Regions from separate parts of the Marinobacterium sp. xm-g-59 genome, predicted to be linked through region 4. Evidence: predicted binding sites of a transcription regulator. Region 4 holds the regulator's gene; each other region holds the start of a gene.

Region 1 (5,982 bases), on a different contig from region 4:
AGTGTCCTATTGAACTTCAGTGAAAAATCATTGAACGGAGCGTGCCGCAGGCCGAGTGAGCGTGGTCAGTTTTTGCTTACTTTTTGCTGACCAAAAAGTAAGGCTGGCCGCCTTTAGGCGAGTAGAATGTTTTAAAGTAGAGGTGACAGGCTGAAAGCCAGTCACCACCTAAAGGGCAGGTTACTTCGTAACCTCAGCAAACAGATCAAAATACTCTGGGAAGGTTTTGCTGGTACAGCCCGGGTCATTGATGATGATCTCGCTGTTGCCGAACGAGGCGAGTGAGAAGCACATGGCCATGCGGTGGTCGTCGTAGGTATCGATCGCGGCGCTCTGGATTTCGGCTGGTGGTGTAATCTCGATGAAATCTTCGCCTTCCACCACTTCCGCACCCACTTTACGCAGTTCGGTTGCCATTGCGGCTAGGCGATCGGTCTCTTTGACGCGCCAGTTGTAGACATTACGAATGGCTGTAGGGCCTTTTGCGAACAGGGCGGTTGTGGCAATCGTCATTGCAGCATCGGGAATGGCGTTCAGATCCAGGTCTACACCGTTCAGTTCGCCTTTAGAGACCTCTACCCAAGTTGGGCCATAAGTGACCTTAGCACCCATCTTACCGAGCACTTCAGCGAAGGCTTTGTCGCCTTGTACCGATTCAGAACCGACGCCGTAGACGCGAATCGTTCCGCCAGCAATAGCCGCTGCAGCTAGGAAGTAGGAGGCTGATGAGGCATCACCTTCAACCATCACTTCACCGGGCGACTGGTAAGTCTGTCCGGCTCTAACGACAAAGCTCTGGTAGTTGTTGTTCTCGACCTCAACACCAAACAGCTTCATCGAGTGCAGGGTGATATCGATGTAAGGCTTAGAGACCAGCTCGCCATCGACAACGATCTCTAGATCCTGCTGTGCCATTGGAGCGGCCATCAGTAGCGCAGTCAAGAATTGGCTCGAGATGTTGCCTCGAATCGATACTCGTCCGCCTTTTAGCTGTTGAGCGTTAATCTTTAGTGGCGGGTAGCCTTCATCTTTTAGGTACTCAATATCAGCGCCAATTTGACGCAGAGCATCAACCAAGTCCTCGATAGGACGCTCGTACATGCGAGGTTCACCGGTCAGTGTGAACTCACCTAAACCAAGGCACAGTGCGGCGGTTAGTGGGCGCATTGCAGTACCGGCGTTGCCCAGGAACATCTCAGCACTTTGCTGCTTGAAAGGACCTGCCACACCGGTGACAACGCACGAGCGACGATCATCAGCTAGCTCATAAGAGACACCCAACGTTTTTAGTGCATTCAGCATGTGGGTAACGTCTGCGCTGTCTAGCAGGTTGGTTACCTTGGTTTCACCTTCCGCCAGTGCAGCTAGAAGAAGAATTCGGTTTGATAGGCTTTTTGAGCCTGGCAGTTGAACGTCACCGTTTGCAAAATCGCGAGGTTGGAGTGAAAGAGTTTCCATAATCTTAAAAGTGTAGTTGATCGCCAAAAAAGGATCGAAAAAGGTACAGGTAAACGTCTGTTAAGTCCATTGTTCAGAGAGATTCGTTTTAATTGATTTCAATCAATGGATGATGAAGAGGAGTAGGGCATATTAGAACCATCAACACTGTATGGAATTAGGAGTAAAAAATGATCGGAGAACACCACGATCTAGTTCATGAACTTCCAGAGTACCGCGAACGTATTCATGAGCTTAAAACATCAAACAACCACTTCTCTCGTCTGTTTGATGAGTACCACGAAATTACTAAGCAGGCTGAGCTTGCTGCAGCTGAAGTTGAACCGACCACGACCAGTCGTGAAGAGGAACTTAAAAAGCGTCGTCTTGAACTGAAAGATGAGCTTTTCAAAATGCTTCAGGGTTAACCCTTTTCATTGTCCTTTCGTTGCTTGAACGTTACCCGTCTTTTTAGGCGGGTTTTTTTTGCTTCAATTTTTTGTTGGAGCGATCTTAAAAAGGTCGCGATATTCTGAACTGCTATTTGTCCAGGTTTCTCATAGCAATAAAAAACCCGCACTAGGCGGGTTTTTTAATGGGGTAGGCTGTTATGCCCAATCACCTGGGTAGTCAGCGAAACCTGGGTTGTCAGAGACACCCACCACTTTAGGGTTGTTCACCTTAGGTAGTTTGATCACCATGTTCTCATCGCGTTCTGCTTTTAGGTAGTCAGCAATGATATCCCAGAGTAGTCGACCCTCTGGTGTGCGGTTAACAGTTGCCCAACCAGAGACGCTGTAGTTCTTGTCATCAGCAATCACTTCACCGTTGTCTAGGCGTACTTCAGAGATACGCTGGCCAAGTGGTTTGGTTGGATCGATGGTGTAGTCAAGACCACCCACGCGAACCATGTCGCCACCTGATTGTAGGTATGGATCTGGATCGAATAGGTTGTCGGCAACGCCTTCAAGCATCTCTTTGATCGCTTTACCAGTCATCTCTTGAACGTAAGTTTCAGAGTAGGTTGTTGCACACTGGCTCATGACATCTTCCATTGTGATCCACTCACCCTCTAGAGTAGTGGTACCCCAACGAACGCCGGCTGATAGTGCGATGTCTGCCTTGTACTCCCAACGAAGTGCGTTACAGATAACTTGGTCCCAAGTGCCCATGAAGTTACCGCGACGGTAAAGAGTACGATCCGCTTTAGCCAGTTTCTCTTGAAGAATCTCTTCGAAGGTTTTGCCGACACGGATTGGGTTGTTCTGCCACTTCTTGTTACGCGCTTCGATGATGTTCTCATCGTAACGACCTTGGCGCATCTGGTTGATGTACGCTTCCATCTCACCGTCAGCTTCAAGCCAATCAGAGATAACAGGTAGCTGTTTGTAAGTCATGTTGGTGATCTGGCCATCTTCGATCGAGAAGTCCATACAGCCGACAAACTTACCGTTTGAACCTGCGTTGGTTACCCAACATTCGCCACCGTCAACGTTCTTAACTTTGATCGGTTGTGGAACACCATCGTGAGTGTGACCGCCGAATACAGCATTCAGGCCAGGAACACGTTCAGCCATCTTGATGTCGACGTCCATACCGTTGTGCGATACAAGAACAACCGCGTCTGGCTGCTCCTCTTCACGGATCTTCTGAACAAGCTCAATCATCTCTGGTTCACGAAGACCGAAAGACCAGTCTGGGAAGAACTCTTTAGGGTTAGCGTTTGAGGTACGTGGGAAGGCTTGACCTACAACAGCGATACGCTTGCCGTTGATCTCTTTAATGACGTATGGCTGGAACGCATGACCCGTATCTTCGTCGTACAGGCCACGGCCATCGAAACGCTCAACCATTTCGTAGTACTCATCACCAAACAGTGAGTCTTCTAGTACTTTAACGTTCTGACCGATGAAGTCACCTTTGAATAGAGCAACGTTCGAAAGCACTTCCTCTTCACGGTAAGTGAACTCCCAGTGGCCGACCATGACGTCGATGCCAAGAATGTTTGATGCTTCTACCATGTCGACACCACGTGTCCATAGTGAAGTACCAGAACCCTGCCATAGGTCGCCGCCATCAAGGGTCAGTGTGTTTTGGCGACCGCCCGCTTGATCACGTAGACGATCTAGAAGTGTTTTAACGTGTGCGAAACCGCCCGTACGACCGTACTTCTTAGCTTCTTCTAGGAAGTTAAGGTAGGTGTATGCGTAAGCTTCAGGAGAGTTCTCTGAAAGACCCATCTCCTTAAGGAAATTTTTGCCGACAACGTGTGGCGGACGACCAAATGCATCACCGACACCAAGGTTGACGTTTGGCTCACGGAAGTAGACAGGCTTTAGCTGGCCGTGAACGTCTGTAATGTGAAGGATACGAACATCACCTTCCATTGGAACATCATAAAATCCGCTGGGAGCAGTGTTGCTTGCTAGCGCGCGAGAAGTGTAAATTGCTGGTAGGCTTCCTGCTGCAGCAGCGGCGGCCATAGCCTTCAATAGTTGACGACGGTTCATAGTTATCTTAGTTTCCCACTCTTCTTAAAGGGCCCACAGGCTGAAATCCACCAAAAGCACAGATGCTTATTACTAGAGACACACCAGTGAGACTAATTCCAGGCATTTTCGTTATATGCACATTAGTTACATCCTTATTCTACCCAGTTAGGGCCGATGTTGTGAAGCCTGCATTGATAGAGATCTCTGCAAATACGACTGAAGTGGTAGAAATTGAGATCCGTGCCAGCCTCGAAGCGCTTCTGACCGGTATCAATGGACAGTACCGAAACACTCAAGAGGCGCCCAACTCAGATCAATACGACCATTACCGTGCAATGGAGTCGGCAGAGCTGGAGGCGGAGTTTAAAAAGTTTATGCCGACGCTCTTAGAGGGTGTTGAGTTGAAGCTTGATGGAGCGCCCGCTGAGTTGCAGCTAAAAGAGCTTGTTGTGCCACCCCCAGGCTATACCAAGGTGCCTCGCAATAGTGTGATTATTCTGAAAGGGCGAATCCCCCGGGAGACTCAAAGCCTAACCTGGTACTACCCCATGGCATTTGGTGATCATGCGACTCGAGTCAGACAGGTAGATGAGGCAAATAACGAGTGGCACTGGTCGTCACACCAGTGGGTAAAAGAGGATAAGCCAACTGAACCGTTCATGCTGAATGAGGTGTTTGCCAAACCGAGTTTTGCGCAGGTGGTGAAAACTTACACCCTAGGTGGTTTTCAGCACATTCTTCCCAAAGGGTTGGATCACATCCTGTTCGTGCTGGGTATCTTCCTACTGAGTCGTCGTTTAAAGCCGATTGCCCTACAGATTACGATGTTTACCATTGCCCACTCGATTACCTTGGCAATGGGTACTTTGGAGATTATTTCGATCTCGCCTCGTATCGTAGAGCCTCTGGTTGCGTTATCGATCGCCTACGTTGCTATAGAGAATCTCTTCTCATCCAAAATTAATCGTTTCCGTCTTCCCGTCGTGTTCGGTTTCGGTCTGCTTCATGGTCTCGGCTTTGCCACCATGCTATCGGAGTTTGGGATGCCGACGGATGATTTTGTAGCTGCGTTATTAGCCTTTAATGTTGGCGTTGAGTTGGGCCAGCTCGCCGTGGTGTTGATTGCCTATTTTGGTGTCGCTTACTGGTTTAGCTCAGAGAAACTCTACCACCGTATTGTTGTGGTTCCGGCTTCACTGGTGATCGGTATCATGGGAATGATCTGGTTTGTTGATCGACTCGCCATTTTTTAATGCAGAATTCGTGCTTTCTGTCTAAGCTTAATCTATCAATAACGATTGGGAGTCTGTTATGCGAATGAATAGAGTGTTGATTGGTGCAGTGGCCGCAGTTGCATTAACTGGTTGTATGCAGCAGAACCTGCAAGGAACAGCCTACACCGCTGCCGATGCACGCCAGGTTCAGACGGTTGAGTACGCGACTGTCGAGCAGGTGACACCGGTGATCATTAATGGTGATCCTAACAATCCTGTTGGTGTGGGTGCTGGTGCTATTGTCGGTGGTATTGCAGGCTCAACCATTGGTGGCGGTAAAGGGTCATCTATTGCGACGGTCTTGGGTGCAGTAGCCGGCGGTATTGCTGGTTCTAAAATCCAAGAGAACAGCTCACAAACTCAAGGGCAAGAGATTCAGTTGTTAATGGATAAGGGGGGTCGCATCTCCATCGTCCAGGGTGTGCAGAACAATCTCTTCTTCAGACCGGGCGATAAGGTTCGTGTGTTGCGCTCTGGCAATACCGTTCGTGTCAGCTATTAATGAAGCAGCCTAAGCTCAACTCGATTCATCACGCGGCGATTATTTGCAGTGACTACCAACGATCCAAGCAGTTCTACACAGAACTTCTTGGATTGACGGTATTGGATGAGAACTATCGAGCAGAGCGTGACTCTTACAAGCTTGATCTAGCGCTACCGGATGGTGGCCAGGTTGAACTCTTCTCAATGCCCGGAGCTCCGCAACGTTTGAGTTACCCTGAAGCTCAGGGGTTGCGCCATTTGGCCTTCGCCGTAAGCGATATTGAGGTGTGGGTCGA
Region 2 (5,982 bases), on a different contig from region 4:
TTCATTTAGCTCACGGGCACGGTTGTAGTCTGGCCACCAAGTGTATTCGCGATCCGCTTTTGTACACTCACGCATTGTGTCGACGTAGCCCATTTCACCGAATAGCTCCTCCATGAACTCACGCTCTTCTGGAAGGAATCCAGATACGGTCTGATTGGCATACCAGTTACTCAAGTCGACCGGTTTGTGCGCAATTTTCATGCTACCGGCGAAGATGAATTGACGACGCTTGCGAAGAGTCTTCTCAAAGTGACTTTCAAATTGCTCAATGAACTTCTCTTTCTCTGCTTGAGCGTCTGGTCCTTTGAGACCCGATGGCACATTAAAAGAACCGACGCTGAATCGTTCGAAGTCAGCCTGAATATAACGGCCTTGGAAATCGCACTGTTCAAAACCTAAGCCGGTCATAATCGCTTTAGGTAGATGGCGGGTGTAGATCGCTACACCGCTGTAGTCATCATCAAAGGCTTCAAAGAAGTAGGCTTCGTAACCCTCAGGGTGGTAGCGAGAATCATCTAATTGATACTCACGTGCACGAATGTTTTGCAAGCAGACAACATCCGCATCCTGCTTAACCATCCAATCGAAAAAGCCCCGATCAGCGGCTTGAACAATGCCTTGAGTATTAAAAGTAATTACGCGCATGAGTTCGAAGCGCTCCGTATAACTATTGTTGTTAGACTAAAGATTGCAATTGTAGCGATAGATTCATAAAAACGGAATTTTTTAAAGCTGAAAGAAGTTGGTTTGGGAGTTGAACTCTGTTCAGGTATCCTACGCGGATTAAACCCAGTTCTAAGGATTTCACTATTATGCAAAGCTACCAGCGTGAGTTCATCGAATTCGCAATCGAAAAAGGCGTTCTTAAATTTGGTGAGTTCACCCTAAAATCGGGTAGAACTAGCCCTTACTTTTTTAACGCAGGCCTTTTCAATACCGGTGATGCCATAGCAAAACTGGGTCGTTTCTATGCAGCGGCAATTGAAGACGCGAAGATCGATTACGACGTCATGCTTGGGCCTGCTTACAAAGGCATTCCCCTTGCAACAACGACCGTCGTTGCACTGGCAAATGATTTCGGTAAAGACGTTCCTTATGTTTTTAACCGCAAAGAGGTTAAGGATCACGGTGAAGGTGGCAACCTAGTGGGCGCACCACTCGCTGGCCGTGTTCTGATCATCGACGATGTCATTACCGCGGGTACCGCTATCCGTGAGGTGATGACGCTGATCGACGAAAATGGTGCAACACCAGCCGCCACGGTGATCGCACTGAACCGTATGGAACGCGGTACAGGTGAGCTTTCCGCCATTCAGGAAGTTGAGCGTGACTACAACATGCAAGTTGCTAGCATCATTTCCTTAGATGATCTCGTTGAGTACCTTGAAGAGCAAGGTGGTCGTGATGCTGAGTTAACGGCCATTCGAGCCTACCGTGACGAATACGGAATCAGCGCATAACTTATGCAGTTTAAAGCAGTCCTACTTAGATCAATACTCACGCTGAGTCTGGCTGCTTTTGCATCCTCACAAGCCGTTGCAAACACACTTACTGTGTTTGCAGCAGCGAGCTTAAAAAATGCGATCGATGAGATCACAGAACATTACGAGGCAGACCATTCAGACTCGATTGTTGTCTCTTATGCGGGGTCTGCCACCTTAGCACGTCAAATAGAGATGGGCGCACCAGCCGATATTTTCATCTCTGCCAACACTGCCTGGATGGATTACCTATCTGATAGGGCGCTAATTAATGAACCGACTCGCTTCAACCTTGCCAGTAATCAGTTGGTACTGATAAGTCATACTCCAGACGCAAAACTCACCCTCACCAGGTCGCAAGAACTGCTCGATTGGCTGGACAATGAATACCTGGCCATGGGTCTTGTGGAATCTGTACCTGCTGGCATTTACGGTAAGCAAGCACTTACTTATTTTGATCTTTGGGACCCCCTTAAGCAGCAAGTCGCTCAATCAGACAATGTGCGGTCTGCACTTGCATTAGTTGCTTCAGGTGAAGCACCTTTAGGGATCGTCTATCACTCGGATGCGGTGGCTGAACCCAAGGTCTCAATAGCTGCCACCTTCCCTACAGAGTCCCATGACAGAATTCTATATCCGGTTGCGGCTGTTACAGAGAGTGATAAATCAACCGCGGCATTTTTAGAGTTTTTGCGCTCAGAGCAGTCTAGGGCGATACTAGAGCGCAACGGCTTTTTAATGGATTCGCAACAACGTGACTGATTGGCTAGGCCCCAACGAGTGGGCGGCAGTTCTCCTATCAATTAAGGTAGCTTTTTGGGCAACACTGCTTAGCCTGCCTGTGGCCATTGGCGTTGCCTATCTTCTGGCGAAAAAGGAGTTTGCAGGGAAACAGCTTCTCAACGGAATTGTCCATCTACCCTTGATCTTACCGCCCGTTGTAACGGGTTATCTGCTGTTAATGACCTTCGGAAAACGCACGCCTGTCGGATCATTCCTTGCTGAGTGGGGAATTGAGTTTGCTTTCCGCTGGAGCGGTGCCGCATTAGCAGCAGCCATCATGGCTTTTCCATTACTGGTTCGCGCTATTCGTCTCTCCATTGAAGCCATTGATCCTAAATTAGAGGAAGCGGCCGCAACCCTGGGTGCCTCAAGGCGCTGGGTGTTTATCACCATCACCCTACCTTTAATGCTTCCTGGTGTGATCGCCGGCTCCGTTCTGGGCTTTGCCAAAGCGATGGGTGAGTTTGGAGCCACCATCACCTTTGTATCGAATATTCCAGGTCAGACTCAGACACTCCCTTCGGCTATCTATGCGTTTCTTCAGGTACCCGGTGGTGAAAGCTCTGCGACCAAACTGGTGATCATCTCTATTATCATTGCGATGAGTGCACTTCTTGCCTCTGAATGGCTGTCACGTCGTATGAGCCGGAGGTTGCAGTCATGACACTGTCAGTCACTTTGCAGCAGTCGATGCCAAACTTCTCGCTTGATATAGCCTTTGAAGCCCCCAGTGGCATCACGGTTCTATTTGGCGAGTCAGGTTCAGGGAAAACCACCACAATCAATGCGATAGCCGGCTTGCAAAGCAACAGCCAAGGCCGCGTCACTCTGTCCGATCGGGTGTTATTTGATAGCGCTTCAAACACGAGCTTAAAGCCCTATCAACGCAACATTGGCTACATTTTTCAAGAGAGCCGACTCTTTCCACATCTGACAGTAGAGCAGAATCTAAATTACGCGAAACGCTTCAATAAGGTCGACAAAAGCGTCGATTTTTACCAGATCGTCGAACTTTTAGGTATAAAACCCCTACTTAGGCGAACGCCAAATTCACTCTCTGGTGGTGAAAAACAGCGTGTTGCGATTGGTCGTGCGTTATTAAGCGCACCAGATCTTATTCTGGCCGATGAACCCCTTGCAGCACTCGATGGCGCCCGAAAAGCGGAGCTACTCCCCTACTTCAAAAAATTAAACCGGGAATTGGGTATTCCTATGCTCTACGTAACCCACTCACCCGAAGAGGTATTAGAGCTGGCTGACCATGTCATCGCACTGGAGCAGGGCCGCATTGTGACTCAAGGGCCTGCGCGAGAGGTGATGGCCAACAGCAAGGTCGCGCGAACCGCCAATCGTGCGATCAAGTCGACACTGACAACCCAGTTAGTGGCACAACACCCCGATGGACTGTCCGAGCTTCAAGTGGCCAGCGAAACACTCTATGTGCCGACCCTTGATGCACCCATAGGTTCAGCGGTCTGCCTTGAACTGGTCGCGAACGATCTAATCCTATCGACCGCAAAAGTGGCAGGCATCTCTGCCTTGAATCAGGTTTCCGGAAGGGTTGAATCCATTGAAACGACTTCATCGAGTGATGTACTTATTAACGTGTGCATTGCAACAGATATCGTCTCAACACACATCACCAAACGCTCCCTTAACAATCTAAACCTCAAGATCGGCGATCCCTGCGTTCTGATCATAAAATCGGTCAACATCTGCCCCTCTAACCGCTGCCAAGGTTGAGATTTTCTCAACTAGTCGTGAGCATTTATCGTTAAGACTTTAGATATATATCAATTACTTTTGACTATATAACCGATTACAATTCTGAAACTTTGTGCAGTGCACATAATTTTTGTGCTTAATTTGTCTACTGGAGGCATCCCCGATGATTTCAGAATCGGTTGTGGAACTATCGCGTTGGCAGTTTGCTATTACCGCGATGTATCACTTTCTATTTGTACCACTGACCCTCGGTCTATCCTTCCTGCTGGCCATCATGGAATCTGTCTATGTCATGACCGGCAAGCAGATCTACCGCGATATGACCAAATTCTGGGGTAAGTTGTTCGGTATTAACTTCGCGCTAGGTGTGACCACCGGTTTGACCATGGAGTTCCAATTTGGAACCAACTGGGCCTACTACTCGCACTACGTGGGCGACGTCTTTGGTGCACCGCTGGCGATTGAAGGTCTGGTAGCCTTCTTCCTTGAATCCACTATGATCGGCCTGTTCTTCTTCGGTTGGGATCGCCTGAGCAAGGTACAGCACCTTGCTGTGACCTGGTTGGTCGCACTGGGCTCTAACTTCTCTGCGTTGTGGATTTTGATCGCCAACGGTTGGATGCAGAACCCTGTTGGGGCCTACTTCAACTTTGAAACCATGCGCATGGAGATGGACAGCTTCGCGGAAGTCCTGCTAAACCCAGTGGCGCAGGTTAAGTTTGTTCACACTGTCTCTGCAGGTTATGTAACGGGCGCTATCTTCGTTCTAGCCGTCAGCAGCTACTTCATGCTGCGTAACCGTGACATTCCATTTGCACGTCGTTCATTCGCGATCGCTTCAGCCTTCGGTTTAGCCTCTGCGATCTCTGTCATCGTGTTAGGTGACGAATCTGGCTACGAAGTGGGCGAAGTGCAGAAGGTTAAATTGGCAGCGATCGAGGCGGAGTGGGATACACACCCAGCACCTGCAGCCTTTACCGTTGTCGGCCTTCCCAATGAAGAGACCATGACAACTGACTACGCTCTGAAAATTCCGGGCGCCTTGGGTCTAATTGCAACCCGCTCCTTGGATGAGGAGGTTACCGGTATTAAAGATCTAGTGGCTCATGCTGAAGATCGCATTCGCAACGGCATTGTCGCTTATGGCCTTCTAGAGAAACTGCGTAACGGTGAAGACACTCCTGAAAATCGTGCTGCGTTCTCTAAAGTCAGCGTTGATCTGGGCTACGGTCTGCTGTTGAAGCGTTACACGCAGGCGGTTGTTGACGCGACCGAAGAGCAGATCAAACTGGCGGCTCGGGACACCATTCCACAGGTGGCTCCGATGTTCTGGACCTTCCGTGTCATGGTCGGTGCAGGCTTTACGATGCTGCTTCTATTTGTCCTAGCCTTCTACTACACCGCTAAGCGTAAGGCTTACCAGACACGTTGGTTGCAGTGGTTCGCACTGCTCTCTCTACCGCTTCCTTGGATTGCCAGTGAGATGGGTTGGTTCGTTGCTGAATTTGGCCGTCAACCTTGGGCGATCGGTGAAATTCTTCCGACCTATGTCGCAACCTCTCACCTAACTGAGACGGATCTGTGGATGAGCTTGGCGGGCTTTATTGGACTCTACACTCTGTTCTTGGTCATCGAGATCTACCTGATGGTGAAATACATCCGCAAAGGCCCAAGCGCCTTGCAGACTGGCCGTTACCACTTTGAACAGAACACAGCGACTCAAGGAGCTTAATGATGTTTGATTACGAAACGCTTCGACTTGTTTGGTGGCTGCTGGTTGGTGTACTGCTGATTGGTTTTGCCATTGCAGACGGCATGGATTTGGGTACTGCTATGATGATCCCTGTATTGGGTAAAACGGACACTGAGCGCCGCGTCATCATCAATACCATCGGGCCTCACTGGGACGGTAACCAGGTGTGGTTAATCACTGCCGGTGGTGCCATCTTTGCCGCTTGGCCACTGGTTTACGCAACAGCATTCTCTGGCTTCT
Region 3 (5,982 bases), on a different contig from region 4:
ACGCGCCAGCGGTATCTTCTCAAGCTTGCGCCTGCTCACCCTGTCGCAGCAGCTTGAACATGAGGGCAATAGGTTGCGCCAGCAGAGCCGACAGTCGGATCTATTCGAACTCCAAGCCCTAAAGCGCCAGCAACTCATCAACCTTCTATCGCAATTGATTAATTTATCTTTGGTCGGCTTAACACTGCTCATGGCTCTGCAGGCCTATCTCACGGGTGAACTGGCCGGCGCATTAATCTTTATGTTGCTGCTGTTATCTCTCGGAACCATTGAGGTCTTTGCCGCTGCAAATGGAGCCATCTCGCACCTTCTGTTAGGCCAACGCGCTTTAAGTCGCTTAGGCAAAAGTAGTAAAAATCAGCAAAACTTCGAAGAAAAACGCACTATATGCATAGAAAAGCCCTATTTTGGTATCTCAATCAAAGAGCTCTCATACGCTTATGAGGGGAGTGCACAGAGCGTCTTCGAAGCGCGATCTGTTGAGTTTAATCAGCTAGGTTTAAACTGGATTGCCGGACAGAGTGGCCGCGGTAAAACCACACTACTTCGATTAATTGCTGGCGAACTTGAGCTACAGCAGGGCAGCCTGATCGTTGAAGGTACCGCCTTATCTCAAATCGCTTATCTACCTCAACGAGTACAGATTGTTCGCTCTACACTGCGTCACAACCTAGACTTCACTGGCCAACGAAGCGACGAAGAGATTATCAGTGCACTGCAAACAGTAGAGCTAGGCGAATGGGTCGAATCACTACCCAAGCAACTCGACACTTGGATTGGTCCTGGTGAATGGGAGCCATCTGGCGGTGAGTTAAAACGCATTGGTTTGGCGCGTCTGCTTCTGAAACAGGCTGACATCCTGCTGTTAGATGAGCCCTTCGCTGGAATGGATGCTGAGCTTCAATCCACCATCGTCAATTCGCTACGAGATCTTTGGCAACATAAGCTGGTTATTCTGGTGTCACATGATCTTGAGCAACGAGCTTCGCAGGACGCCTTACACCAGCTGTAGAGAGACATTGTTATGAAAACCCCTATTACACTCCTCACAGGCTTTTTAGGCAGTGGAAAAACCACACTACTGAATTACTTAATTAATCAGCCTGAACTATCAGATACTCTGGTTATCATTAATGAGTTTGGTGAAATCGCCTTGGATCATCTGTTGGTGGCTGAGAGCAACGAGAATGTCTTGATGGAGATGGACAGCGGGTGCATGTGTTGCACCGTGCGGGGTGATCTGGTCAACACGCTTCACGAAGTAACCGCACAAATTTCAGAGCCTGAGGGTCGACAATTCAAGCGCATCATCATTGAGACAACTGGGTTGGCAGACCCTGCTCCCATCATTCACACTCTGATGACCGATCGCTGGATTGCTGAAGCCTATCAATTAGATGGTGTTGTCACGACGGTCGATCTGGCTACGGGGTCACACACCTTAGATCAGCATAAAGAGTCCGTAAAACAGGCTGCTTTGGCAGACCTGCTGCTACTCACCAAAGGGGATATGACCGATAAAGTGGCAAAAGAGGCGTTAATCAGCCGACTTACCCAAATCAATCCCAGTGCGCGTAAGCTTGAGGTGGCCAGCGGTAAAGCAGACCCTAATCAGCTGCTCAACCTAGGATTGTTCACTACTGAGGGCAAACTAACCGATGTAGAGGCCTGGTTAAAAGAGGAGGCTTATTCTGAACAACATGATCACCACCATGACCATGATTGCCATCAGCATGGCTGCGATCATGATCATGCCAAACGTCATGGTGACAACATCGAATCCTTCTGCCTGACCGTTGAAAAGCCGATTAGCAAAGAAGCGCTTCAAGATTGGATGCAGTTATTAATGAGTCTAGTCGGCAGCAACATCCTACGTATCAAAGGCCTACTAAATATTGAAGGCGTTGCAGAACCCCTAGTCATTCATGGGGTACAGCAACTGTTTCACCCACCCGTTCCTCTACCAGCCTGGCCAAACGATGATCAGCGAACACGATTAGTGTTTATCACGCAAAACGTCAGCAAAGAGTTTATCGAGAACACGTTTAAGGAGCTGATTGATATTGCGGAGCCGTAAAGTAAAAACCCCATGAAATAACGACATTTCATGGGGTTTTTCAGTTAATCGCGACCTCTTCGAGATCGCTCCTACTGTTTATACTGCAGGTTCTACCACTAACTCTGGGTGGCGAAGCATGTTGTTTGTAAGGCGGACAATCGCATAAATCGTCGCGGCCTGAATCAAGAACATAACCCCGATACCCAACCAGTAGACTAAGCCAAACTTAGCGACAATGCCGTTGCCGACAATCGCAACGTGCCACCAGAAAAGGTTCAGCACAAAGAAGGCAACACCTGGGCAGACCAGACCAAAGGCAACTGGGCTGTGCTCACCTCCGTGCAGATACTTGTCTAGGTAACCATTCAACTTCATGACACGGTACCCAACCATCAAGATCACGGCTTGCAGGGCAACCATCAACGTCATCATTTGGAAGTTATCGCCAGCATCCAATGCACCACCGGTTAGGTGAGCAATGCCATGTTCCATACGTAACCACTCAATACCGAGCAGTGTCACAATCGGTACCAACATCCAAAGACTTGGCGTCGCTTGCTCTTGTAGACCATGCTGCATCATCGCATTGACGCCCGACACCAAAACGACCAGAACAACCAACACTGCGGCGATTAAGAACAGGTAAGAGAACACCGCGGCAATTGTAATAACAGCGGGAATGTGTGACATCGCTGCAGGCGCCGCAAAGCCGACCGATAGCATCGAAAAGGTAAAGGCCGCCATCAAAGGTGAAAGGTGGTTGTGCTCTTCACTGCGGTAACCCCCCTGCGTCAACATGCGACCCAAGTAACGTCCGTACATTTTTAGCGCGTAGTAACCGATGATCAAAAAGGCGATCAGCGCGCCGGGGAACATCCACTCAATAATCGTCCATAGACCCGGAACAAATAGCGCACCCGATACAAACATCACGTTCACTGTCATGGAGAAGGTCAGAGGCAAGGCCATCATTTGAACTTCAGCTGGTGAGTTCAAAATCCTCTCGTGGGCGTCAGTGCCTTTAACTGCGTTGTATTCGCGAATATTCCAAACCAACAGCGCAATGTGCAACAAGCCAAAAATAACGACACCGGCAATAGCAAAACCGATAATCAATGGCATTGGAATACCACTGGCAATGTCAGCACTCCAGGCACTCGTCCAGTGGTCCCAAGTTGGCATAGGGTAACCCTTATGCGGAACCATCCACATTAGGTACATAAAAAATGCCACTGACATACCGCCAGCGCCAAGTGCAGCTAAGAAAAAGCTAGGATGCCAAGGCTGAGTTGAGTCTCTTCTAAACATGGGAGATCTCCTAATTAGTTAAACCATAATGTATTAGATTTTTCTAATATAATAGAATTCAAATATATTAGAAACGTCTAATATGAATATTAATTATCCCCTTTTGATTTATCGCAAAAGCCTATAAATCCGGTTGCGGATTCTCAATGCGACGATCACTGCATGAATAGATACTGCTCGCCAAGCTGGTCGAGATGACTCGACCATTGAGCGGGGAGGTACTCCCCAAAACGTATCGTCTTCAAGGGGAATTATTCAATGGAGATGCTAGGACTCTATCCAGTCTGGTTTGAGCCGACACTCGGTTCAGGTTGGATCATCGGTATCATTGCGACCATACACGTTCTGTTTTCACACACATCTGTGGGTGCAGCACTGGTCTTCTCTTACCTTGCGGTGGTCGCTTACCGTAAGAACCGCCCAGAGCTTCTCGACTACATTCGTCGTTACGGCCTGTTTCTTTTGGTCTTCTCTTATGTCTTAGGTTCGATTACCGGACCAGGCATCTGGTTCTCAACTACGGTCGGCAGTCCGCGTGGTATCTCTGCACTGATTCATAGCTTTGTCTGGAAGTGGGCAACCGAGTGGGTCTTCTTTGTCATCGAGGTCATCGGTGTCTACATGATCGTCTACTTGGTGAATAAGGTGGATCAGAAAACACACCTGCGCATCAGTATCATCTTTGGCCTAGCCTCTTACACCACCATGCTAATCATTATCGGTATTCTGTCGTTCATGCTGATGCCTGGTAATGAAAACTGGTACACCGAAGGCGGTTACTTGAACGGTTTCTATGGCGCCAACACCTTTGCGCAATTGGCTATGCGAACGGCGTTTATGTTCACCATGACAGCGGTAGTCGGAGGCATTGTTGCCTCTTCAATTAAAGATATCGATTTCCGCAAAGAGATGGTTCGTCGTCTGGCGATTCTAGGTTTGGTTGCGACTGCAGCCGGTCTTGGTCTATTCAAATGGTACCTATCAACGATTCCAGCGACCGCTGAATTGGTGATGGAGAATCGTCTACCGGAGTACTTCACACCCGCTCTAATCTCTGTAATGGGCGGCATCATGGCCTACTTCGCAGCCACTCTGGCCGCACCAAAGCTGCTAAAACCAGCCATTGCGGGCGTCATGACGGTCGTCATTTTGGTGTTCGGACTTTGGCCAGAAGAGGTTGCGCGTGAGTCGATTCGTAAGCCTTATGTTGCAGGTGGATACGTCTACTCTAACCAGGTTATTGGTCGTGATGTTCCGGGGCTTGGTATTCACAGTGAGATCCCGACCATTGAAGAGCATGGCTTCACTAACGCTCTAATCTTCCTTCCCGAAGAGCTTCGCACGGTGACTGATTCTAATAAAGAGGCGGTTGGTCAAGCTCTGGCGTTGAACACCTGTTCAAACTGTCACTCACTGACCGATACAGGGATTCGCCCACTGGCAAATTACTTTGGTGACGACTCAAGCGAGTCGGATATTGCGGCCTACCTAAGAGCTGCACTGTCGAGTGGTACAACGCTCTACATGCCACAAATTCCACTTCAACAAGATGAAGCAGTGGCCTTGGCTAGCTTTATTCGTCAGTTGAAAGATCAATCTATTGCTGTCGCGGCTGATCAGGGTAATCCGATCACTGTGTCTCAGTCTCACTAAGGAGTATCACGATGAATGTAGACTCTTTATACGCACTTCGTGATGTGGCCGGGGTTCCCTCACATCCGATTCTATTTTTAGTGTTAGGTGTCGTCACCTTTGCACTTCATATGTTTGCGGTTCACGTTATGTTGGGCGGTGCAGCGCTGACTATTCGTGGTGCATTAAGCCAAGACAGTTACTGGCGTCAGCTTGCTAATGCCATGCTATCGACCGCAAAAATTGCGGTGTCGGTTGCTGTGGTTATCGGCGTTGCGCCACTACTGTTTGTGCAGGTGATCTATGATCCTTTCTGGTACACCTCTAATGTGCTGTCCGCTTGGTGGGTTATTGGATTCATTATCATACTGTCAGTCGCTTATCTGTTGATCTACCTCTTCTACTTTAAAAATGAAGATCTGACGCAGAATAAGACGAAATGTCCTGGCAGCATGATTCTATCGCTCGCACTGTTCATTGTTGTGGGTCTGATTATGCACACCCTAACCAACCAGATGCTCTCCCCTGATCAGTGGATGGAGTGGTATGCACCGCAGGGGCAGATCGATGCCAGCGGTACTCAGCTTCACTCAATCAACTGGGCGCGTTTCATCTTTATGATTGCTCTAGCAGCACCGGTAACCGGCGCATGGCTTTACGGCTACCGCCACTACATCAGCGTTCGTCCTGGTAGCGACTCGGGTTACCTTGAGTTTGTTCATAATCTGGCGCGTAAACTGCTTGCTCAAGGCTCTGTGGTATCGATTCTTATTGGTGCAATCTGGATGGTTAGCCTGCCAGAGAACCAAATTGAGTTTTTAACCAACCCGATGCTCTACATCACAGCCCTAGCATTGATCGCTTTAGCGATGGTGCCGACTCTGTTTGGCAGCAAAATTAACAACGGCTACACCGCCTACTGGTTAGTAGCGGTCGCCTTTGTAGTGATCGCACTGGTCGCGGTTGATCGTGAAATCATTCGC
Region 4 (5,982 bases):
TGCGGATTTTGCTACAGATAATCAGGTAGTGATTGAGTCCAAAGCGACCCTGTTACAAGCGATGGAGTTGATGCAATCGAGTGGCCAAGATGAGTTGCTTGTCACTAGAAAGGGCCGACACATAGGCAGGGTGCTAAGAGATGATATTGAGCGCTTTTTTAAAGAGGCGAGTGAGTAATTCTGCATCAGTGTCGCTAAAGTGCTAACTTAAGTTCTATTTTCGACATTAAGATCAGGTTAGGCCCAAAATAGACAATTCAAGATTACATTACCTATTTAAGTTATTGTTTATTTAAGCTTTAATAGTATTGGTTAATTTTTAACCAATTTGCTGTATTTACCTTTGTATGACGCTTTAGTTCACCTTTGATGACTCTATGCACAAGGTTATCCACAGATAGTGTGAGCATAGTTCGCTAGCCCTCATGGTTACTGGGGTGTTCGATTTTAGAGGATTAAAGGTTAAAAACGATCAGTCGATGTCAAGGATTTTGTGGGTCTGAATGCTCAATTTCCATTGAGGATTTTGCATACAATATTCGATACAACGTGCACGATTTTCAAGCGCGTTTTGGTCATCCAGGGGTTGGATGTAGAAGTGTTCGAAGCTTAGATTTTGGAACTGTTCTGGCTGTGCTCTGAGCTCTTTTTGCGGGTAGACCAGTTTGAGTTCGTGGCCCTCTAAAAGAACAATCTCGGAGCTCCCTTTGGGGCTGACACAGACCCAATCGATTCCGTTTGGAAGCGGTAGGGTGCCGTTGGTCTCAATGGCGATCTCAAACCCTTGGTTATGTAGAGCATCGATCAGATCGCTGTCCATCTGCAGGGCAGGCTCGCCCCCGGTGATGACGACAAAGGGTTGTCCTTGCTTAGGATCTGGCCAGAAGCTAGCGATCCTTTGTGCCAGGGCTTCGGCGGAGGTGAACTTGCCGCCGTTTTGACCATCCGTACCCACGAAATCGGTATCACAGAATTGGCAGACTGCAGCCACTCGATCGGCTTCACGACCACTCCAAAGATTACAACCGGTAAAGCGACAGAACACCGCAGGGCGTCCTGCGTGAAAGCCTTCGCCTTGTAGGGTGTAGAAGATCTCTTTTACGGAGTAGGTCTTTGCCAAAATTAAGCCTCTTCTGCCTCACCGCCCAGGGCTTCCAAAAGCTCAGGGAGTAGGCGGGTAAATTCAATGCCCAACAGGGCTAGATCAGCATCCAGTGCCAGTGCTTCGTCCTCTTGCTCGCGGTCGCTCTGTTGCTCTTGGTACTGATCCGTCATTTTAATCGAGTGCAGGGTTAGATCCGAGTGCATGACAAACTGCAGCTGATCGCGCCACACCAGTTCTAGGCGCTCTGCTAACATGCCGCCGCTAAGGTGCGCTTGGATCTCTTTGTCAGTCAGGTTTTGGCCTTTAATCTTGATCTGGCTGCTGGTCTCTAAAGGATCGGTAAACTCGGTGACAGCGCCCAGCTCAAGTGCACGGGGTAGATCACGGTTCTCTAGTAGCCAGTCGCTGAACACTTTGTTGGCCGGAAGCGCGGTCGAGGTCAGTTTTACCGATAGTGACCCTAGATCTTCACGCAGTGTGCTTAGCAGCTCTTCTGCGCGCTTAAAGCTGCTGCCCTCCACAATCAGTAGTTTATGGTGAGGCGCGATAAGAGCACGTGTGGTTTTACGGCGTGTAAATGCACGTGGCAATAACGTCAGGGTAATCTCGTCTTTAAGCTGCACCTTCTCTTTACGGTAGACCTTACGATCTTCAGTCGCCTCTATCTGCTCTACCTTCTCGTTGAGCTGATCTTTAATCACACTCGAAGGGAGGATCTTCTCCTCTTCACGCAGTGAGATTAGGTGAAAACCGTGACTGGTCAGTACCGGTAGATCTATGACACCAGGCGCCACTTCACCCCAACCCACTGAACGTGGTTCAGCGCCTTTACAGGGTACGAAGGGTCTGGCTTCTAGCGCCTCCATCAGTGCGGCTTCATTAAATGAATCACTGGGAGAAAAACGGTACCAAATGGCGTTACGAAACCAGAGCATAAAACCTCTAAATGCGGATTAGGTGAAGGGGCGCTATTATGTTGCTCTGATAGAAGGGATGCAAGCAGAGAGCCCTCTGCTTGCGGTTAGTTTCTGTGGTTAAAAGCTGTTACGAGCCGATTTAATCGCTTCATCGATGTAGTAACCGTAGAACTCTGGCGTGTTCACACCGACGATCTTTTTAGCGCGAGTCTCGCCCTTTGCATCGACAAATAGAATGGTCGGGGTGAAGCGTCCACCCAAGCTCTTAGCGACCTGTTCTGCCGAGCCCGTTGAGCCATCAAAGTTGATGACGGGAGTAGGGTTGCTCAGATCCAGTACCTGAATAGGGGGTGCATCGTTCGTTTGTAAAAGAGGTTTTAGGAAGTCCTCTTTGACGGTAACACAGAAGGCACAACCATCCTGAGAGACCAACAGAACAATCACTTCATTTGGGTTCGCTTTACCAAGCGACTGAAGATCTGTGGCTGTCTTAAGTGTTACCTCGGCTTGGGCGCTTATCATAAGGCCCAAGCTGAGAAGAAGTGCACTACAGGTTTTCGATAAAATCGACCGCATATTCCACCGCCTCGTCGGCAAACAGATCTAAGAAGAAGTGATCTGCATCCTCAACGACTACTAGTTCAATGTTCTCTTTGTCGATACTTTCCATCTTTTCAGGAAGATCTGCAACCACGGTATCCAAGCTGCCTGCGATGACCAGAGTAGGGATGTTAGTCTCTTTTAACACGGTGGGTGTGTCGTACTCAGGGTAGTTACCGTAGTAGCTTAGGACCGCTTCAGCTGACGCACCGCTGTTCTCACAGTAGATGATGCTGATGCCATCGATCATCGCCTTAGGATCCATTCCCTTAGCTTTTTCTAGAATCGGCTCGATAGGCGTTTCATAGCGTTTGCCATAACCCTCTATGGTCTTAGTGTAGTCCCAAGTTGCAGGTGCTAATAGAACTTGGCCTTTGATCTTATCTTGGTTAGCTGCAGCAAACTGAGCCGTCTGGTTGCCGCCACGCGAGTGACCCATTACCCAACGATCGCCTGCGCCTTGTCCATCTAGCCAGGTTTGCCATGCATCCATTTCAGCCAGTGCTTGCTGCATGGTGTGTTGAGCCGGAAGGGTACAGTCGTACATCGCTGATTCGCGGTTATCTAGGCCGTAACTCAGGTTGATGGCTAGAGTAGAGATGCCGTAATCGACCATCTGTTCCTGCACGTAGCTGATGATCTCCATCTCGTTGTGAGCCAGGGTGCCGTGCGTCAGCATTAGGACACCGTCTGCTAAGGATTTATCAGCAGCCAGTTCAAGATTGCCGTTGAGTGTTAAACCCTCAAAAGGAATCTGAACCTGTTCAGCCTGTGCAGTTGCTGCCATAAGTGATGCAGCGAGTAGGGTGGTCGATAGTCGAAGCATTTAAAACTCCATTAAACTTAAAATTTTTATCGTTTCTAGGTATAAAAAAACCGAGGTGGCTAAACCTCGGTTTCTATTAGAGACCGTCGTAGGCCAGTAAGCAGTATACGGGGACGCCGGTGTCTTGGATTTTTTGTGATCCGTTAAGGTCTGGCAGGTCAATCAGCGCTGCTACCTCAACAACGCTAGCCCCTAGACCGTTGATCAGTGTGCAGGCCGCCAGTGCTGTGCCCCCAGTGGCAATAAGGTCATCGATCAATACCACTTTGTCGCCAGCGGTAACGGCATCCTTCTGAATCTCCACGGAGGCTGTGCCGTACTCTAGCGTATAGTCTTGGTGAATCGTTTCACCGGGCAACTTGCCTTTTTTACGAACCAAAATCAGAGGCTTGTTCAGCTGGTGCGCAATAATCGCACCAAATAGAAAACCTCGAGCATCGATACAGGCTATGTGGGTAATATCCATCTGCATGTAACGATCAATAAAGGCGTTTGCGACCATGCGAGAGGCACGTGGATCTTGAAAAATCGGCGTAATATCACGGAACAGAATGCCAGGCTCTGGCCAATCTGGAATAGAGCGGACAACCGATTTTACATAGTGCTCGTCGTAAGACATTAAAGATCCTTATTTAACCGTGGTGTTGATTGCACTCTGGGCTGGGTGCTTCACCAGCCGCATCCAGCAGCGCTGCTTGATCAAGAATTTCCAGCTCTTTACCTTCAACACGAATCAGCTCTTGTGAAGAGAAGCGTGTAAAGATTCGACTGACCGTCTCGACCGCTAGGCCAAGGTAGTTGCCTATTTCGTTACGTGACATCGAAAGTCGGAAGGATTGTGCAGAGTAGCCACGCAGGGCATAACGTTGCGACAGCTTGAAAATAAAGGTTGCGATACGTTGTTCAGCCGTCTTTTTAGAGAGCAGCATCATCATCTGTTGGTCATCGCTGATCTCGTGGCTCATAGAGCGCATCACAGAACGACGCAGCTCTGGCATTTGACCTGCCAGATCGTCCAAGCGTGAGAAAGGGATCTCACAGACAGTGGTCGTCTCAAGCATCTTAGCCGACATTGGGTAGCTGCCTGAATCGAATCCGGCTAGGCCAACCAGTTCACCTGGGAAGTAGAAACCGTTGATCTGCTCTTCTCCCTCAGGGTTTACAGAGTAAGTTTTTAACGACCCCGCACGAATGGCGAACAGTGACGTGAACTCTTCACCCTGTCTAAACAGGAAGTCGCCCTTGTGAAGTGGTTTGCTCTTATCAACGATATCGTCGAGGCGAAGCCTCTTCGTCGTTTAGAGAGACAGGCAAGCAGAGTGTACTCAAGCTGCAGGTGTTACAGCTTACCTGGCCGATGCTGGCGAGTTTGATGTTTTTGGTGTCAGACATAAGGGCTCCTTAGTTGCCTGACAGTATATCCAAAAGCGCTTTATTGACCCAAGTCAATTTAGATAAAAAAGTGGACTTTTTAACGGTCCACTTTTAGTGAAATTTACTGTGCAAAATCGGATTAGATGATTTTAGAAAATCGCTGTTCTGAGTGATCGATATAGGCATCAAAGGTCATGCAGATTCGACGAATCAACAAACGCCCAGCGGCGGTGACATCCATTCCATCCTCTCTTAAATGAATCAGGCCATCCTGTGCCATCGGCTCAAGCAGTTTTAATTCGTTAGCAAAATACTCTTTAAAGTCGATATTGAGCGCTTTGGATTGATCGGCAAAATCGAGTTGGAAGTCACAGATCAGGCGGGTAATCACCGCTCTGCGAATTTTGTCATCCTCATTGAGGCAGTACTCTTTGGTTAATGCTGAGCCCTGAGATTCAATATCTTGCGTGTAGCGCTCAATGTTAGGGCTGTTCTGTAGGTAGTAATCGCCAATCTGACTAATCGATGAGACGCCCAAACCAATCAAGTCACACTGTGAGTGAGTGGTATAGCCCTGGAAGTTACGGTGCAGCGTTCCATCATCTTGGTGTTGTGTCAGTGTGTCGTCTGGCAGAGCAAAGTGATCCATACCAATGTTGCGGTAGCCCGCTGCCGTCAGCTTCTCAATACTTTGATGGTGAATCGCAAGTTTAGTGAGCGCGTCGGGTAACTCATCGGCATTGATACGACGCTGTGGTTTAAAGCGCTCGGGTAGGTGAGCATAGTTAAATACCGAGAGACGATCGGGTCGTAGCTCTAGAATTCGGTCCAAGGTCTCGGCAAAGCTCTCTTCAGTTTGCAGCGGCAAGCCATAGATTAGATCAACGTTGATTGAGCGAAAGCCCAGTTCACGCGCCTCTTTAAGCAGGTCCGTTGTCATCTCTAGGGATTGCACGCGGTTTACCTTGATTTGAACCGCTTCGTTAACATCCTGAACCCCTATGCTGATGCGGTTGAAACCCAATTCACGCAGCAGCTTTAAGCGGTCTTTAGTCATTTCACGAGGATCGATCTCAATGGCGTAGTCACCTTGATCGTCATCACGCAGTTTAAAGGCCTCTTTTAGCGCCTGCATTAAACGAGCGGTCTGCTCATCATCA

What was found. Region 4 encodes FNR, which switches genes on or off when oxygen is low (the NO sensors DNR and NnrR bind a similar motif). Its sites were predicted from a motif close to TTGATNTANATCAA; they were not measured.
Region 1: XMG59_RS09345 (YdcH family protein) is a predicted target of FNR. The motif match lies at 1,551-1,564, and genes of this name have one in related genera.
Region 2: XMG59_RS05075 (cytochrome ubiquinol oxidase subunit I) is a predicted target of FNR. The motif match lies at 4,048-4,061, and genes of this name have one in related genera.
Region 3: XMG59_RS05110 (cytochrome ubiquinol oxidase subunit I) is a predicted target of FNR. The motif match lies at 3,471-3,484, and genes of this name have one in related genera.

The regions. Positions count from the first base shown of each region.
Region 1 covers NZ_WBYR01000008.1:60,799-66,780, reverse strand. Annotated here, with positions in the region: gene aroA (3-phosphoshikimate 1-carboxyvinyltransferase) at 181-1,458, opposite strand; gene XMG59_RS09345 (YdcH family protein) at 1,629-1,865, shown strand; gene XMG59_RS09340 (5'-nucleotidase C-terminal domain-containing protein) at 2,046-3,947, opposite strand; gene XMG59_RS12305 (HupE/UreJ family protein) at 4,109-5,182, shown strand; gene XMG59_RS09330 (glycine zipper 2TM domain-containing protein) at 5,241-5,705, shown strand; gene XMG59_RS09325 (VOC family protein) at 5,705-5,982, shown strand, end outside.
Region 2 covers NZ_WBYR01000003.1:144,264-150,245, forward strand. Annotated here, with positions in the region: gene XMG59_RS05050 (exodeoxyribonuclease III) at 1-645, opposite strand, end outside; gene pyrE (orotate phosphoribosyltransferase) at 813-1,460, shown strand; gene modA (molybdate ABC transporter substrate-binding protein) at 1,464-2,243, shown strand; gene modB (molybdate ABC transporter permease subunit) at 2,236-2,928, shown strand; gene modC (molybdenum ABC transporter ATP-binding protein) at 2,925-4,007, shown strand; gene XMG59_RS05075 (cytochrome ubiquinol oxidase subunit I) at 4,153-5,721, shown strand; gene cydB (cytochrome d ubiquinol oxidase subunit II) at 5,724-5,982, shown strand, end outside.
Region 3 covers NZ_WBYR01000003.1:153,595-159,576, forward strand. Annotated here, with positions in the region: gene XMG59_RS05095 (amino acid ABC transporter ATP-binding/permease protein) at 1-1,012, shown strand, start outside; gene XMG59_RS05100 (GTP-binding protein) at 1,025-2,077, shown strand; gene XMG59_RS05105 (hypothetical protein) at 2,156-3,367, opposite strand; gene XMG59_RS05110 (cytochrome ubiquinol oxidase subunit I) at 3,626-5,020, shown strand; gene XMG59_RS05115 (hypothetical protein) at 5,032-5,982, shown strand, end outside.
Region 4 covers NZ_WBYR01000001.1:304,011-309,992, reverse strand. Annotated here, with positions in the region: gene XMG59_RS01490 (chloride channel protein) at 1-178, shown strand, start outside; gene queE (7-carboxy-7-deazaguanine synthase) at 473-1,123, opposite strand; gene XMG59_RS01480 (recombination-associated protein RdgC) at 1,123-2,040, opposite strand; gene XMG59_RS01475 (thioredoxin fold domain-containing protein) at 2,140-2,544, opposite strand; gene XMG59_RS01470 (alpha/beta hydrolase) at 2,570-3,448, opposite strand; gene XMG59_RS01465 (adenine phosphoribosyltransferase) at 3,525-4,067, opposite strand; gene fnr (fumarate/nitrate reduction transcriptional regulator Fnr) at 4,081-4,680, opposite strand; gene XMG59_RS12255 (hypothetical protein) at 4,712-4,840, opposite strand; gene hemN (oxygen-independent coproporphyrinogen III oxidase) at 4,962-5,982, opposite strand, start outside.